Regions from separate parts of the Methylobacterium currus genome, predicted to be linked through region 2. Evidence: predicted binding sites of a transcription regulator. Region 2 holds the regulator's gene; each other region holds the start of a gene.
What was found. Region 2 encodes LexA, which represses DNA repair genes until DNA is damaged. Its sites were predicted from a motif close to TGTTCNNNNTGTGTTCNG; they were not measured.
Positions count from the first base shown of each region.

Region 1: the regulator LexA is predicted to act here: its motif matches at 3,343-3,360, upstream of ssb (single-stranded DNA-binding protein).
Region 3: the regulator LexA is predicted to act here: its motif matches at 2,803-2,820, upstream of radA (DNA repair protein RadA).

Region 1 covers NZ_CP028843.1:5,785,528-5,790,242, forward strand. Annotated here, with positions in the region: gene DA075_RS26605 (TonB-dependent receptor) at 382-2,547, shown strand; gene ssb (single-stranded DNA-binding protein) at 2,627-3,190, opposite strand; gene DA075_RS26615 (O-acetylhomoserine aminocarboxypropyltransferase/cysteine synthase family protein) at 3,406-4,695, opposite strand.
Region 2 covers NZ_CP028843.1:123,194-127,908, forward strand. Annotated here, with positions in the region: gene DA075_RS00565 (NCS2 family permease) at 1-55, shown strand, start outside; gene DA075_RS00570 (cupin domain-containing protein) at 247-1,431, shown strand; gene lexA (transcriptional repressor LexA) at 1,510-2,262, opposite strand; gene DA075_RS00580 (hypothetical protein) at 2,479-2,718, opposite strand; gene uvrB (excinuclease ABC subunit UvrB) at 2,864-4,715, opposite strand, start outside.
Region 3 covers NZ_CP028843.1:6,417,728-6,422,442, reverse strand. Annotated here, with positions in the region: gene purF (amidophosphoribosyltransferase) at 1-289, opposite strand, end outside; gene DA075_RS29465 (CvpA family protein) at 579-1,172, opposite strand; gene radA (DNA repair protein RadA) at 1,301-2,755, opposite strand; gene DA075_RS29455 (cytochrome b) at 2,935-3,495, shown strand; gene DA075_RS29450 (TetR/AcrR family transcriptional regulator) at 3,640-4,197, opposite strand; gene DA075_RS29445 (MFS transporter) at 4,284-4,715, shown strand, end outside.

The DNA of each region.
Region 1 (4,715 bases), 890 kb from region 2:
GGTTTATGGCTGCGTCGATCAAGATCCGATGTTCCTGTCTATGAGAATTCGTTTGATCGGTTGCATCGATCAAGCTGGCAGACAGTCCGACATCTCTCTGCATCATGCCAAGTTCCGCTGCACGGCTCCGGGATGATGCAGAGGGCTGCACGACGGTTGGCCAATTCAAGCAGGCTCCGATGCATGCCACGAGAGCCACAATTGCAAGCTGCAATGCTCATGTCGATTTGGCATTATTATAAATAATAAATATCATCGTCATGTATTCGAGTGTTGCGCCTTGTCGCACCCGATGCGATACGACCATCCATTCCCTAGGGCGAACGACGATCGGACCATGAAACATGGTCCGACGACGCCCTGTGAGCTGGGCTCGTCGGCATGAAACAGGCACGACATCGTCGCATCGGCAGATCATGCGGGGCGATCGCTGCGACATTCATCTGGCTCGCGGATCACGCCGGAGCGGCGCGGGCCGAGGAGGCGACCGACATCCGGCTCGACGAGATCGCGGTCTCCGGACCGGCGGCCCCCCCCGGGATCGTGCCGGCCTATGCCGGCGGGCAGGTCGCTAGGGGCGGACGGCTCGGCCTCCTCGGCAATACCGAGACGACGAAGTCTCCGTTCAGCGTCAGCAGCTACACCGAGACGTTGATCCGCGACCGGCAGGCCCGGACGGCCTCCGAGGCGCTCGCCCTCGATCCGTCCGTGCGCGGCACGCAGACGACGGGCGCCCCGTTCGACTCGTTCGCGATCCGCGGCTTTCCGATCAACGAGAACACCAGCGGCGAGTTCGCCTTCGAGGGGGTGTACGGCGTCGCCCCGAGCTTCCGCGTCTTCACCGACTATGCCGAGCGCATCGAGGTCCTGAAGGGACCCTCCGCCGCGCTCTCCGGCGTCGCCCCCAATGGCGGCATCGGCGGCGTCATCAACATCGTGCCCAAGCGCGCCGGCGAGGACCTCACACGCTTGTCCCTCGATTACGGCTCGGTGGCGCAAGGCGGCGGCCAGATCGACGTCGCCCGGCGCTACGGCCAGAACCGGGAATGGGGCGCGCGCCTCGTCGGCAGCCTGCGCGGCGGCGACACGCCGATCGACCGGCAATCCGAGACCACCGGCGTCGGGGCGCTCGCCCTCGACTACCAGGGCGAGCGGTTCCGGGCGTGGCTCTACCTGCTGGCCCAGACCGACCGCTTCACCGCTCCCTTGCGCCCGTTCCTTCTCCGGGCCGGCGTGCCGGTCCCGAGGGCGCCGAACGGCCGCCGCAACCTCACCCAGCCCTGGGAATACTCGGATATCGACGATCGCGGCGGCCTGCTGCGGCTGGAATACGACCTCACCGACCGGGTCACCCTGTTCGGCGATCTCGGCGGCGCGCAGACCGGGGTCGAGCGTTACTTCGCCTCGGCCCCGACCATCGTCAACGCGCGCGGCGACACCACCACCACCCCTCAATTCTACAGCCTCGGCGTCGACCGCCTCACCATCGATGGCGGCCTGCGCGCCCGGTTCGACACCGGCTTCGTCCGCCACGCCCTCGTCATGCAGGCCTCCCGCTACGCCGAGGACACCGCCCGCCGGCTTCCCGCCGGCACCGGGACCTATCGGTCGAACCTCTACGATCCCATCCTGGTCCCGACCCTCGCCCCGCCGGCGATCACCTCGCGGCCACGCCTCTCCGACAGCACGCTGACGGGCCTGTCGGTGGCCGACACGCTGTCGGTCCTCGACGACCGCGTCCTGCTCACCCTCGGCCTGCGCCGGCAGGGCATCGAGGCGCATAACTACGTCCCGAATGTCGGCACCCTGGCCTCCGCCTACGACAAGAGCGCCACGAGTCCCCTGGTCGGTCTCGTGGTGCGGCCGTGGGAGAGCGTGTCGTTCTTCGTCAATTCCATCGAGGGCCTGAGCCGGGGCGACGTCGCCCCGGCCACGGCGACCAATGCCGGCGAGATCCTGGCGCCCACCGTGGCGCATCAGGTCGAGGCCGGCATCAAGGTGGATGCGGGCACGATCGGCGCGACGTTCAGCGCCTTCCAGATCACGCGGCCGATCGGGGAGCTCAGCCTCCAGCGCCGCTTCGCGCAGACCGGCGAGCAGCAGGTCAGCGGGCTCGAATTCAGCGTCTACGGCGAGATCACCCCGCAGGCCCGGCTCCTCGGCGGCCTGACGCTGCTCGACGGCGTGCTCACCCGGACCGCGACCGCCGCCAATGTCGGCCACGTACCGATCGGGGTGCCGCGGGTGCAGCTCAATCTCGGCGCCGAGTGGGATCTGCCCGGGGTGCCGGGCCTGACCCTGACCGGCGCCGTCATCTATACCGGCCGCCAGTTCGTCGACACCGCGAACACCCAGGCCCTGCCGGACTGGGCGCGCCTCGATCTCGGCCTGCGCTACGCGACCGTGATCGAGGGCCGCAAGACGACGTTCCGGGCGAACGTGCTAAACGTCACCGGGGCGAATTACTGGACTGGGGTAGCCTCGTTCGGCACCTTCTTCCAGGGCGCGCCGCGCACCTACCTGCTGTCGATGTCGGTCGACCTGTGACGGGCGCGGCGTGAACGCAGAGCGGCCCGGATCGCGCGATCCGGGCCGCGATCGACGCAACCGACGGGATGTCGGAACCCTAGAACGGGATATCGTCGTCCAGGTCGTCGTAGCGCTTCTGGTTGCCGCCACCCGACGGGGCCGGGCGCCGCTCGCCGCCGGACGACGAGCGTCCACCGCTGCTGCGACCGGCGCCACCGCCACCGCCGCCGAAATCGCCGCCGCGGCTGATCTGGCCGCCGCCCATGTCGTCGGCGCCCATCTCGGACATGCCGCCCTCGGCCCCGCCGCCGCGGCCGTCGAGGATCGTCAGCTCGCCGCGGAAGCGCTGCAGCACGATCTCGGTCGTGTACTTCTCGACGCCGGACTGGTCCTGCCACTTGCGGGTCTGGAGCTGCCCCTCGACGTAGACCTTCGAGCCCTTGCGCAGGTACTGCTCGGCGACCCGGGCCAGGTTCTCGTTGTAGATCACGACCGAGTGCCACTCGGTCTTCTCCTTGCGCTCGCCGGTCGCCTTGTCCTTCCAGGACTCGGACGTGGCCAGGCGCAGGTTCACCACCGGATCGCCGGAGGCCAGCCGGCGGGTCTCGGGATCGCGCCCGAGATTGCCCACCAGGATCACCTTGTTCACGCTGCCCGCCATCCCGCTCTCCTCTCGTTCCATCTCACTCGGGCGCATGCCCGGCCGACGCCGCGGACCACCGCTTCGGGTCCGCGAGTTGGGCCGAACAGGCCTGGACCGGCAAGGGGAGGGGCGCCCTTTTGCCCACTACACACATGCCGGAGGCCGGAGCATGTTCTACATTTGTTCGGAGAAAGAGGCAAGCGCCGTCCGGGGAGCCCGGACGGCGCCGATGCTCAGTCGAGCGCGTCGAGCGATTGCGCCACGTCGGCGATCAGGTCCTCGATCGATTCCAGGCCGATCGACAGCCGCACGGTGTCCGGGCCGACCCGGGCGGCCTCCTTGTCGGCGGCGGGGAGCTGGCGGTGGGTGGTGGTCGCGGGGTGGATCGCCAGGGACTTGATCTCGCCGATATTGACGAGGTGCGAGATCAGGTTGAGCCCGGTGATGAACTTTTGCGCCGCCGCCTCGCCGCCCTTGAGGCCGACGGTGAAGATCGAGCCCACGCCCATCGGCGAGTAGCGGTTCGCCAGCGCCTCGCCCGGCTGGCCCGGCAGCGACGGGTAGCTCACCCAGGCCACCTTCGGGTGGTCCTTGAGGAAGGCCGCGACGGCCTTGGCGTTGGCGCAGTGGCGCTCCATGCGCAGCGGCAGGGTCTCGGTGCCGGTGAGCGTCAGGAAGGCGTTCATCGGCGACAGGCCGGGGCCGAGGTCGCGCAGGCCGAACAGCCGGCAGGCGGTGGCGAAGGACGTCTCGGGGAAGCGCTCGGAGACGATCAGGCCCTCGTAATCGGGCCAGGGCTCGTTGATCAGGTTGTAGCGGCCCGAGCCCTTCCAGTCGAAGCGGCCGGCATCGCAGACGATGCCGCCGATCACCGTGCCGGAGCCCGACAGGAACTTCGAGGTCGAGTGGACCACGATGTCGGCGCCGTGCTCGATCGGCCGGATCAGGGCCGGGGAGGCGAGGGTGTTGTCGACGACGAGCGGCAGGCCGTGCTTGCGCGCCACCGCGGCGACGCCTTCGAGGTCGATGACCGTGCCGCACGGGTTGACGATCGACTCGCAGACGATCGCCCGGGTCTTGTCGGTGATCGCGGATTCGAAGTCCTCGGGAGTCAGGCCGCGGGTGAATTGCGGCACGAGGTCGTAGCGGCCCTCGAGCCGGCGCATCAGCCCGAGCGAGCCGCCGAACAGCCGCGAGGAGGCGACGTAGGCGTCGCCCGACTGCATCAGGGTCATCAGCACGAGCAGCATCGCCGACTGGCCGGAGGCCACCGCCACCGCGGCCTTGGCGCCCTCGAGCGCCGCGACCCGGCGCTCCAGGGCCGCCACGGTCGGGTTCGAGCCGCGGGAATAGGAGAAGCCCGTCGCCCGCATGGCGAAGATGTCGGCGGCCTGCTCGTTCGATTCGAACACGAAGCCGTTGGTGAAGTAGATCGGCTGCGCCCGGGCGCCGGTGGCCGGGTCGGGCGCGGTGCCGGCATGGACCGCCCGGGTGGCGAAATGCAGCTTGGTCGGATCGGTCATCGGGTTCGTCCGTGGAAGGG
Region 2 (4,715 bases):
GGTGATCGCGGGCGTGTTCCTGTTCAAGTTCGTCGCGACGGGCAGCGCGCATTGAGGAAGCGCAAGTCCTGTCGGATTTTGGCGCGCCGATCGACTTCCGGAAATTTCCATCCGGAAGTCGCATCGCCGGCCAGGCGTCCACCAAACGAAGGACGCCAAGTCGATCCGGAACTCTGATCATGCGCGCGGGCGCCTCAACCGATCAGGACTCGTCGCGATCTCGCGCCCTTTCGTCGAAAGGGCCCCATGGACCAGACCAGCCGCCGCGTCTTCCTCGGAACCCTGGCCGCAGGCGGCAGCTTCGCCGTCGGCGGAGCCTTCGCCGCCCCCGATGACGGTCACGCGGCCGGCGCCGACGTCGCCCCCGCCGGCACCTTCCTGCGCACGATCCCCCGCAAGGCGGGTGAGGCGCCCGCCTTCACGATCTCGCTCGATGCCGGCCCGATCAAGGCGACCTCGGGCGGCTGGGCCCGGGACGTCACGACGCGCCAGCTTCCCATCGCGACCGGGATCGCGGGCGCGCATCTGTTCCTCAATCCGGGCGGCGTGCGCGAGATGCATTGGCACACCTCCGCCGAGTGGGGCTACATCGTCGCCGGCCATTGCCAGGCGACGGTGATCGACGCCGCAGGCGAGATGGAGGTGGTCAATTTCGCGCCCGGGGACACCTGGTACTTTCCCGGCGGCCACGCCCACGCGATCCAGACCCTCGGGACCGATCCGTGCCACGCGATCCTCGCCTTCGACGACGGCCTCTACGGCGAGCACGGCACCTTCGGGCTCTCCGACTGGATGAGCCGCTTCGATCCGGCGATCCTCGGCCACGCTCTCGGCGTGCCGGAGGCGACGCTGGCGGCGCTTCCCCCGGGCGAGACCTACATCATGCAGGGGCCCGTCCTGCCCCTCGACGGCCCGGCCGCGCGCGCCGGGCGGCCCCTCGCGCCGTCGCGGTCGCATCGCTACGGGCTGGCGGGGAGCGAGGCGATCGTGGATGCCGCCGGCAGCACGATGCGGGTGGCGCCCGCGACCGCCTTCCCGGTCTCGTCGGGGATGACAGGCCTCCTCGTCCGGCTCGCGCCCGGCGCGATCCACACCCCGCACTGGCACCCGGGCGCGAACGAGTGGCACTACGTCCTGCGGGGGCGCACGCGCGTGACCTTGTTCGGGCCCGACAAGCGCCTGGCCGTGGCCGAGCTGGGCCCCGGCGACTGCGCCTGCATCCCGCGGGCCTGCGGGCATTCCGTCGAGAATACCGGAACAGAGACGGCCGAGATCGTCGGCGTGCATGACAGCGGCGTCTACAGCGAGACGTCGCTGGCGCTCTGGCTCGCCCAGGCGCCGCGCCACCTTCTCGCCGCCAATCTCGGCCTCGACGAGCAGGGAACCGCCGGCTTTCCGACGGCGTCGCGCGTCTTCAGCCGGCCAGCCTGAGGGCGCCGACGGCTCGCGAGGCATCCGAGCGCAGCATGAAGCGGGCCGACATCAGGCCCGCCTTCCTGTCTGATCGCCTCAATACTTCCGGACCAGGCTCACCAGCCGGCCCTGGATCCGCACCCGGTCCGGCCCGAGCACCCTTGTCTCGTAGGCCGGGTTGGCGGCTTCCAGCGCGATCGAGGAGCCGCGGCGGCGCAGGCGCTTGAGGGTCGCCTCCTCGTCGTCGATCAGCGCCACCACGATGTCGCCGGTATTGGCGGTCTCCTGGCGGCGGATCACCACCAGGTCGCCGTCGAGGATGCCGGCCTCGATCATCGAGTCGCCGCGCACCTCCAGGGCGTAATGCTCGCCGCTGGCCAGGAAGTCCGGCGACATCGCCACCGAGCGGCTCTGGCTCTGGATCGCCGAGATCGGCGTGCCGGCGGCGATCCGGCCCATGACCGGCACGCTGACCGACTGGCCGTTCTCGTCCGACGCCGTCGTCATCGCCGGGATGCCGGCGGGCCGCTTCGGCTCGTGGGCGCGCCCGCCCTCGACCACGCTGGGGTTGAACCGCACCACCTCGGCGCCGGATCCGGTTCCCCCGGATGCGGCCGCGACCGGCCCGGTCCCCGTGTCGGGCAGGCGGATCACCTCGATCGCCCGGGCCCGGTTCGGCAGGCGGCGCAGGAAGCCCCGCTCCTCCAGGGCCGTGATCAGGCGGTGGATGCCCGATTTCGACTTGAGATCGAGGGCGTCCTTCATCTCGTCGAAGGACGGGGGGACACCCGTCTCGCGCATTCTCTGCTGAATGAAGCGGAGCAGGTCCAACTGCTTACGCGTGAGCATGTGACACTCTCATCCCCGCGCTGGCGCGCTCCGGAAACAAATCGCGAACATGGTAAGCGTTCCGCAAGTGTTCCGCAAGCGGGTCTGACACTGCGGCGCGCGAACGCAGCAGAGGGGAGAGAACCCGGCCAGTTCGGGCGATGTCGGACAGGCAAACCGGGCGTGTCCTCGGGGGAAAACCGGCCGGCTCACTGCCGGAGAGACGTTCCGCGGGCGCTATCGGCGGGCCGGCTCCGGCCGGTGCGTGACGAGCGGGTCGGGCGGCGGCTCCGCGGTCGCGGAGAGCGGCCGGTTGACGTCGTCCGCCAGCGAGTCGACATGCGCCGGAGGAGCGGCGGCGACGTCCCTGCCGGCATCGGGCGCCGGGGACTTGCCGGCAATGACCTGGGGCAACCGCAGGCCGGCGGCGGTCGTCTGCGCCGCCTGCGCCAGCACGGGCGCGGGAAGCAGGATCACCGCCACGATGCCGGCACCCAGGATCGACTTCGTCCGACGCTCTCCTCTCGCCGACGGGCGTGGGCATACGAGGAGCCGGAATGGCTCCATCGAAGCCGGTTCGGCATGGCCGGGCGGCTTCCACGACGAGCGCTCCCCTCGCCCCTCAGCCCCGCCCCTTGCGCCCCTTGTATTTCGGCCGCTGGCCCGGGAAGCCCTGCGTCGAGCGGCCGGTCGGGCGTTCGGCGTAGGTGAAGGGCACCTCGCGGTCGGTGCCCGGGCCCATGTCGTCGAGGTCGGGCTCGCGGATGCGGGTGCCCTCGTCGGAGGTACCCTTGCCGCCGGGGCCGTAGCTCAGGGATTCAGGCCCCAAGGAGTCAGGCCCCCTGCGCTTGCGCTTGGCGCCGAAGCGGCCGGCCTCGCGCTCGACCTCGGCCTGTCCGGCCATCGGGTCGTCGGCGATGGCGAGTTCGGTGGCCTGGAGCCGCTTGAGCTCGTCGCGCAGGCGCGCCGCCTCCTCGAAGTCGAGGTCGGCGGCGGCCGTCCGCATCCGCTTCTCGAGGTCGGCCATCACCGCCTTGAGGTTGTGGCCCACCGTCACGGCGGACTTGGCCAGCCCCGTATCGACCTGGACGTGGTCGCGCTCGAAGACGCTCTCCAGGATGTCGGCGATGTTGCGCTTCACGCTCTGGGGCGTGATGCCGTGCTCCGCGTTGTAGGCGAGCTGCTTCTTGCGCCGGCGCTCGGTCTCCGCCATCGCCCGCTCCATCGAGCCGGTGACCTGGTCGGCGTACAGGATGCAGCGGGCCTCGGCGTTGCGGGCGGCGCGGCCGATGGTCTGGATCAGCGAGGTCTCGGAGCGGAGAAAACCCTCCTTGTCGGCGTCGAGGATGGCGACCAGCGCGCATTCCGGGATGTCGAGGCCCTCGCGCAGGAGGTTGATGCCGATCAGCACGTCGAAGGCGCCGAGCCGCAGGTCGCGGATGATCTCGATGCGCTCCAGGGTGTCGATGTCCGAGTGCATGTAGCGCACCCGCACGCCGTTCTCGTGCAGGTACTCGGTCAGGTCCTCGGCCATGCGCTTGGTCAGCGTCGTCACCAGCGTGCGGTAGCCGGCGGCCGCCACCTCCTTCACCTCCCCCAAGAGGTCGTCGACCTGGGAGCGGGCCGGGCGCACCTCGATCACCGGGTCGACGAGGCCGGTCGGCCGGATGACCTGCTCGGCGAAGACGCCGCCGGTCTGCTCCAGCTCCCACTTCGCCGGCGTCGCCGAGACGTGGATCGATTGCGGGCGCATCGCGTCCCATTCCTCGAACCGCAGCGGGCGGTTGTCGAGGCAGGAGGGCAGCCGGAAGCCGTATTCGGCGAGCGTCGCCTTGCGGCGGAAGTCGCCCCGGTACATGCCGCCGATCTGCGAGACCGTGACGTGGCTCTCGTCGGTGAAGACGAGGGCGTTGTCGGGCAGGTACTCGAACAGGGTCGGCGGCGGCTCGCCGGGTTTCCGGCCGGTGAGGTATCGCGAATAGTTCTCGATGCCGTTGCAGGCGCCCGTGGCCTCGATCATCTCGAGGTCGAAGGTGCAGCGCTGCTCCAGGCGCTGGGCCTCGATCAGCCGGCCCATCCGGGTCAGCTCCTCGACCCGCCACTTCAGCTCGTCCTTGATGCCCTTGACCGCCTGCTGCAGCGTCGGGCGCGGCGTCACGTAGTGGCTGTTGGCGTAGACCTTGACGAACTTGAGCGTGTTGATGGTCTTGCCGGTGAGCGGATCGAATTCCGAGATCGACTCGATCTCGTCGCCGAACAGCCCGATGCGCCAGCCGCGGTCCTCCAGGTGGGCCGGCCACAGCTCGATCACGTCGCCGCGCACCCGGAAGGTGCCGCGGGCGAAGTCGGACTGGATGCGCTTGTATTGCAGCGCCACCAGGTCGGCGACGAGCTGCCGCTGCTCGATCTTCTCGCCGAGGCTGACCGTGAACGACATCGCCGTATAGGTCTCGACCGAGCCGATGCCGTAGATG
Region 3 (4,715 bases), 260 kb from region 2:
CCTTCAGGCGCTCGATCGTGGCGAGGTCGGAGAACGAGTCGCCGACGAGGCCCATGCGGCGCTCGGAATGGAACACCCTTCCGTCGAACGACACGATGCCGGCCGCCTCCTGGCCCCGATGCTGCAGGGCGTGGAGGCCGAGCGCCACGATCGCGGCGGCATCCGGATGGCCGTAGATGCCGAAGACGCCGCACTCCTCGCGCAGGGTATCGCCGTCGAGGTCGAGATCGCCGCCGAACGCTTCGCTCGCCCCGGGGGCACCCCGGAAGGTTTCGCTGCGTGCTGACATGATGAGAAGCCCCTGGTGGCCGGTCACCGCACGGCCTCGCCTCGCCGACCCCGCGCACCGGTCATCCGCGCGCGGGCCTGATTCGCTTGAGCGAAGCAGGGCCCGGGCCACCTGCGTCGTGCCTCGCGCCCGATCGAGATGCGTCCGAATTCTTGCCTCGCGCCGGCTATGTAGTCGCTGCCGTTGGCGGAACCAAGGCGTCAAACGTGCGTTGCGCGGCGTATCACACATGCAAAGGGCGCCGGTCGGGCGCCCTTGTGCCGGTCGATGTGAGCGTCGTGCGGCCGAGTCAGCGGCGCGGGCTGGCGTCGGTCCGGCGCTGGGGCGGGGCGTCGGCCTCCGCCGGGGCATCGGTGCCGGGATCGGTCTCGGGCTTGGGCTTGCGGAACTGCTTGAGCAGGCCTTCCGGGTTGTCCGGCAGCATCGCCACGAGCTTCTGGCCGCTATTCTCCAGGATCTCGCGGCTGCGGGCCTGCTGGGCCCAGTCCGGCACCTTGCCCTGGACCAGCCAGGCGAGGAACACCCAGCCGATCACGCAGATCAGGAAGCCGCGGGCCGCCCCGAAGGCGAGGCCGAGGCTGCGGTCGACCGCGCCGATGCGCGAATCGAGGATCAGATCCGAGATCTTCACGGTGATCACCGAGACCACCAGGAGGGTCACGAGGAAGATCGCGGCGATCGAGACCACCAGCGAGACGGTGTCGCTGGAGACGTGCTGCTTCACGGTCGGCAGCAGCAGCGGGTGCAGGTACCAGGCGAGGCCGGCCGCCGCGACCCAGGCCACGATCGCCAGCACCTCGCGGGTGAAGCCCCGCACCGCCGCGAGCAACGCGGAGATGACGACGACACCCAGCACGACGAGATCGAGAACGGAGAACGGCATCGGCAGGAACGGTTCGGGGGCTGTTGCGTTGCCTCGGGATCGCGGCTGCCCTGACCGCCGGGGTTGTATACGCTGCCGGATGTGATCCGTCACCCTCGCCGTCGCCCGTGCGCTGACAAGCCGGCGGCTCACATGTCCTCGTCGTCGTAGGCCGGCATCCGCTGCGGTTGGCGCCGCCCGCCGCGGGCCGGCTTGCCGTTGGCGGCGACACCCGCCACCAGATCGGCGATGTGGCGCAGGGATTCGGCCGGAAACCCCTTCTCGGACCCGTCGCGGCCGCTTCCTTCTCGACCTTGGGGCATCAGCGCCTTGGCGAAGCCGAGCTTCTGCGCCTCCTTCAGCCGCGCCGGCGCCTGCGCCACCGGGCGGATCGCCCCCGACAGGCCGACCTCGCCGAAATACACCGCGTCCGACGGGAGCGCCGCGCCCGAGAGCGAGGAGACCAGGGCCGCCGCCACCGCGAGGTCGGCGGCGGGCTCGCTGATGCGCAGGCCCCCGGCCACGTTGAGGTAGACGTCGTGCCCCCCGAGCCGGATGCCGCCATGGGCCTCCAGCACCGCCAGCACCATCGACAGGCGGTTGGGATCCCAGCCGACCACGGCGCGGCGCGGCATGCCCAGCGCCGAGGGCGCCACCAGGGCCTGGATCTCGACGAGGAGGGGCCGCGTGCCCTCCATCCCGGCGAAGACCGCGGTGCCCGGCGCCGCGAGGTCGCGCCCGGCGAGGAACAGGGCCGAGGGGTTCGGCACCTCCGAGAGGCCCCCGTCGGTCATCTCGAACACCCCGATCTCGTCGGTCGGGCCGAAACGGTTCTTCACCGCGCGCAGGATGCGGAAATGGTGGCCCTGGTCGCCCTCGAACGAGGCCACCGCGTCGACCATGTGCTCGACCACGCGGGGGCCGGCGATCTGCCCGTCCTTGGTGACGTGACCGACCAGGATGACGGCGGTGCCGGAGGTCTTGGCGAAGCGGATCAGGCTCTGGGCCGAGCCGCGGACCTGCGTCACCGTGCCGGGGGCCGATTCCACCGTCTCGGTCCACATCGTCTGGATCGAATCGATGATCGCGAGCGCCGGCGGACGGCCCTGGCTCAGGGTGGCGATGATGTCCTCGACATTGGTCTCGGCGGCAAGCTCCACGGGGGCGCCCGACAGGCCGAGCCGCTCGGCCCGCAGGCGCACCTGGCCCACCGCCTCCTCGCCCGAGATGTAGGCGACGCGCTCGCCCCGCTTCGCCAGGGCGGCGGAGGCCTGCATCAGCAGCGTCGACTTGCCGATCCCGGGATCGCCCCCGAGCAGGATCACCGAGCCGCGCACGAAGCCGCCGCCGGTCACCCGGTCGAGCTCGGCGATGCCGGACGAGGTGCGCGGCGCCTCCTTGACCTCGCCCGTTAGCCCTTCGAGTGGAAAGATCCGGCCCCGGGCCCGGCTCGGCCGCGTCGCGACCGGGCCGGAGACGGGGCTCGCCGCGCCGGTCTCCTCGACGATCGTGTTCCAGCCGTTGCAGGCCTCGCAGCGCCCGCGCCAGCGGTTGTAGACCGCGCCGCAGGACTGGCAGGCGAAGGTCTGGTGGTTCTTCGCCATCGGCGGCGGATCTCCGAGAGGGGTGGCCGCGCGCCGGCAGCCTCCCGTGTTCCTGATATGTCCCGAGGGGGACACGGTTGCAACCGCGCCCCGCGACGGTTCCGAAACGAACCTGCCGCGCTCGCGTCCCAATCCGCGGCGACAGCTCGGGCCTCTCCTCAGCGAAGGACGCTTGCCCGATGTCCCGGTCCGGCCAGGGTTTTCATTATGACCGCCTCCAGCGCGGCTTCCACTGGCTGATGGCGGCCCTGATCGTCATCGCGCTCGGCCTCGGCATCTACGCCGCCTGGCAGGTGCCCGGCACCTCGCCGCGGCGCGAGCTGCTCGACATCCACAAGTCGCTCGGCCTGACGGTGCTGCTGCTCCTGCCCCTGCGCTTCGTCTACCGGCTCGTCGCCGGCGAGCCGGCCTACCGCTCAGCCCCCTCCCGGAGCGCCCATCTCGCCGCGACCCTGGCGCATCTGACGCTCTACGCCCTGATGGTGCTCCTGCCCGTCAGCGGCTACGTCTACTCGGCGGCGGGCGGCTACGGCCTGCCCTGGTTCGGGGTTTTTTCCTTCCCGCGCCTCGTCCCGGTCGACAAGGCGCTGTCGCAGGCGGGCTACGGCGCCCATTACTGGATCGCCTGGGGCTTCGGGATCCTGCTCGGCCTGCACCTGCTGGCGGTCGCCTGGCACGCCTGGATCCGCCGCGACGAGGTGGTGGGGCGGATGTGGCCGCGGCGGGTGGCCGGGGGTTGAGGCGAGTTCGGCCTGATCTGATCCGGCGGCGCCAAACGCGGGTTTCCTCCTCCCCCGCGGGCGGGGAGAGGAGAGAACCCGAGCCTGTTCTTTCATCTGACTGCCCTGCGGCTCACGGTGGGAGCGGACCTTGCGCCGGATCCGTCAGGCGGCCACGAACGCCGCCTCCACCAGCCCTCCCACCCGCTCCGCCCCCAGCGCCTCGTCGAACAGGATGCGGTAGACGATCGGCGCGACGACCCGGTCGAGAATCGTGTCGATGTCCGGAAACGCCTCGTTGCGGGATGCGGCGCGCTCCGCGATGGCGGCGATCTGCTGCCTGACATAGCCGCAGCAGCGCCGCGGGCCAGCCTCGCCCTCGGCCGCCAGCACGTCGCGGATCATCTCGCGGCCGAGGCTGGAGGCCATCTCCTCGGCATATTGCTCGGCCCAGGCCAGGAGGTCGCCGATTCCGCTGCCCGTCTCGACCGGCACCATGTCCGGCCGAAGCCGCTCGACCGCGACGTCGGCCAGAAGCTCGTTCAGCTCGCCCCAGCGCCGGTAGATCGTCGAGGGCGTGACGCCGGCCTCGGCGGCGATCAGCGGGATCGTCACCTCGGCGCGGTCGAGCCGGGCGAGGAGATCCCGTGTGGCGCGATGCACCGAAGCCTGGACCCGCGCGCTGCGCCCGCCCGGACGCGGCCCTCCCTCCCTCTCCGCCATCGCTGCCTCGCCTTCCAAACGCAAAGAATTTGCTTTTAGCACGCCGTGGCGCTAGATCCTTAACGCAACGGATTTGCTTTAGGGGCATGACGATGCGCACAGGTCAAGGATCCCGGCGGGTCGACCCGCTCGTCGTCCACGCCGTGACGCTCGGGGCGTTCTTCGCCGCCGCGGCGGCACCGACGCCGCTCTACCGGATCTACCAGGAGACGCTGGCCCTCTCGCCGGTCTTCGTCACCCTGGTCTTCGCGGTCTATGCGGTGGCCCTGCTCAAGGCGCTGCTCGTCGCCGGCTCGCTCTCCGACCATCTCGGGCGCCGGCCGGTGATCGCCGGGGCGTTGTGGCTCGAGGCCGCGGCGATGGGCCTGTTCCTCCTGGTCGGAAACGGGCCCGGCTGGCTCGTCGTCGCCCGGATCGTCCAGGGATTCGCCACCGGCATCGCCGCCGCCTCCCTGGGCGCCGCCCTCGTCGATGTCGGCCGCGCCCGCGGGCCGATCGTCAATGCGGTGGCACCGCTC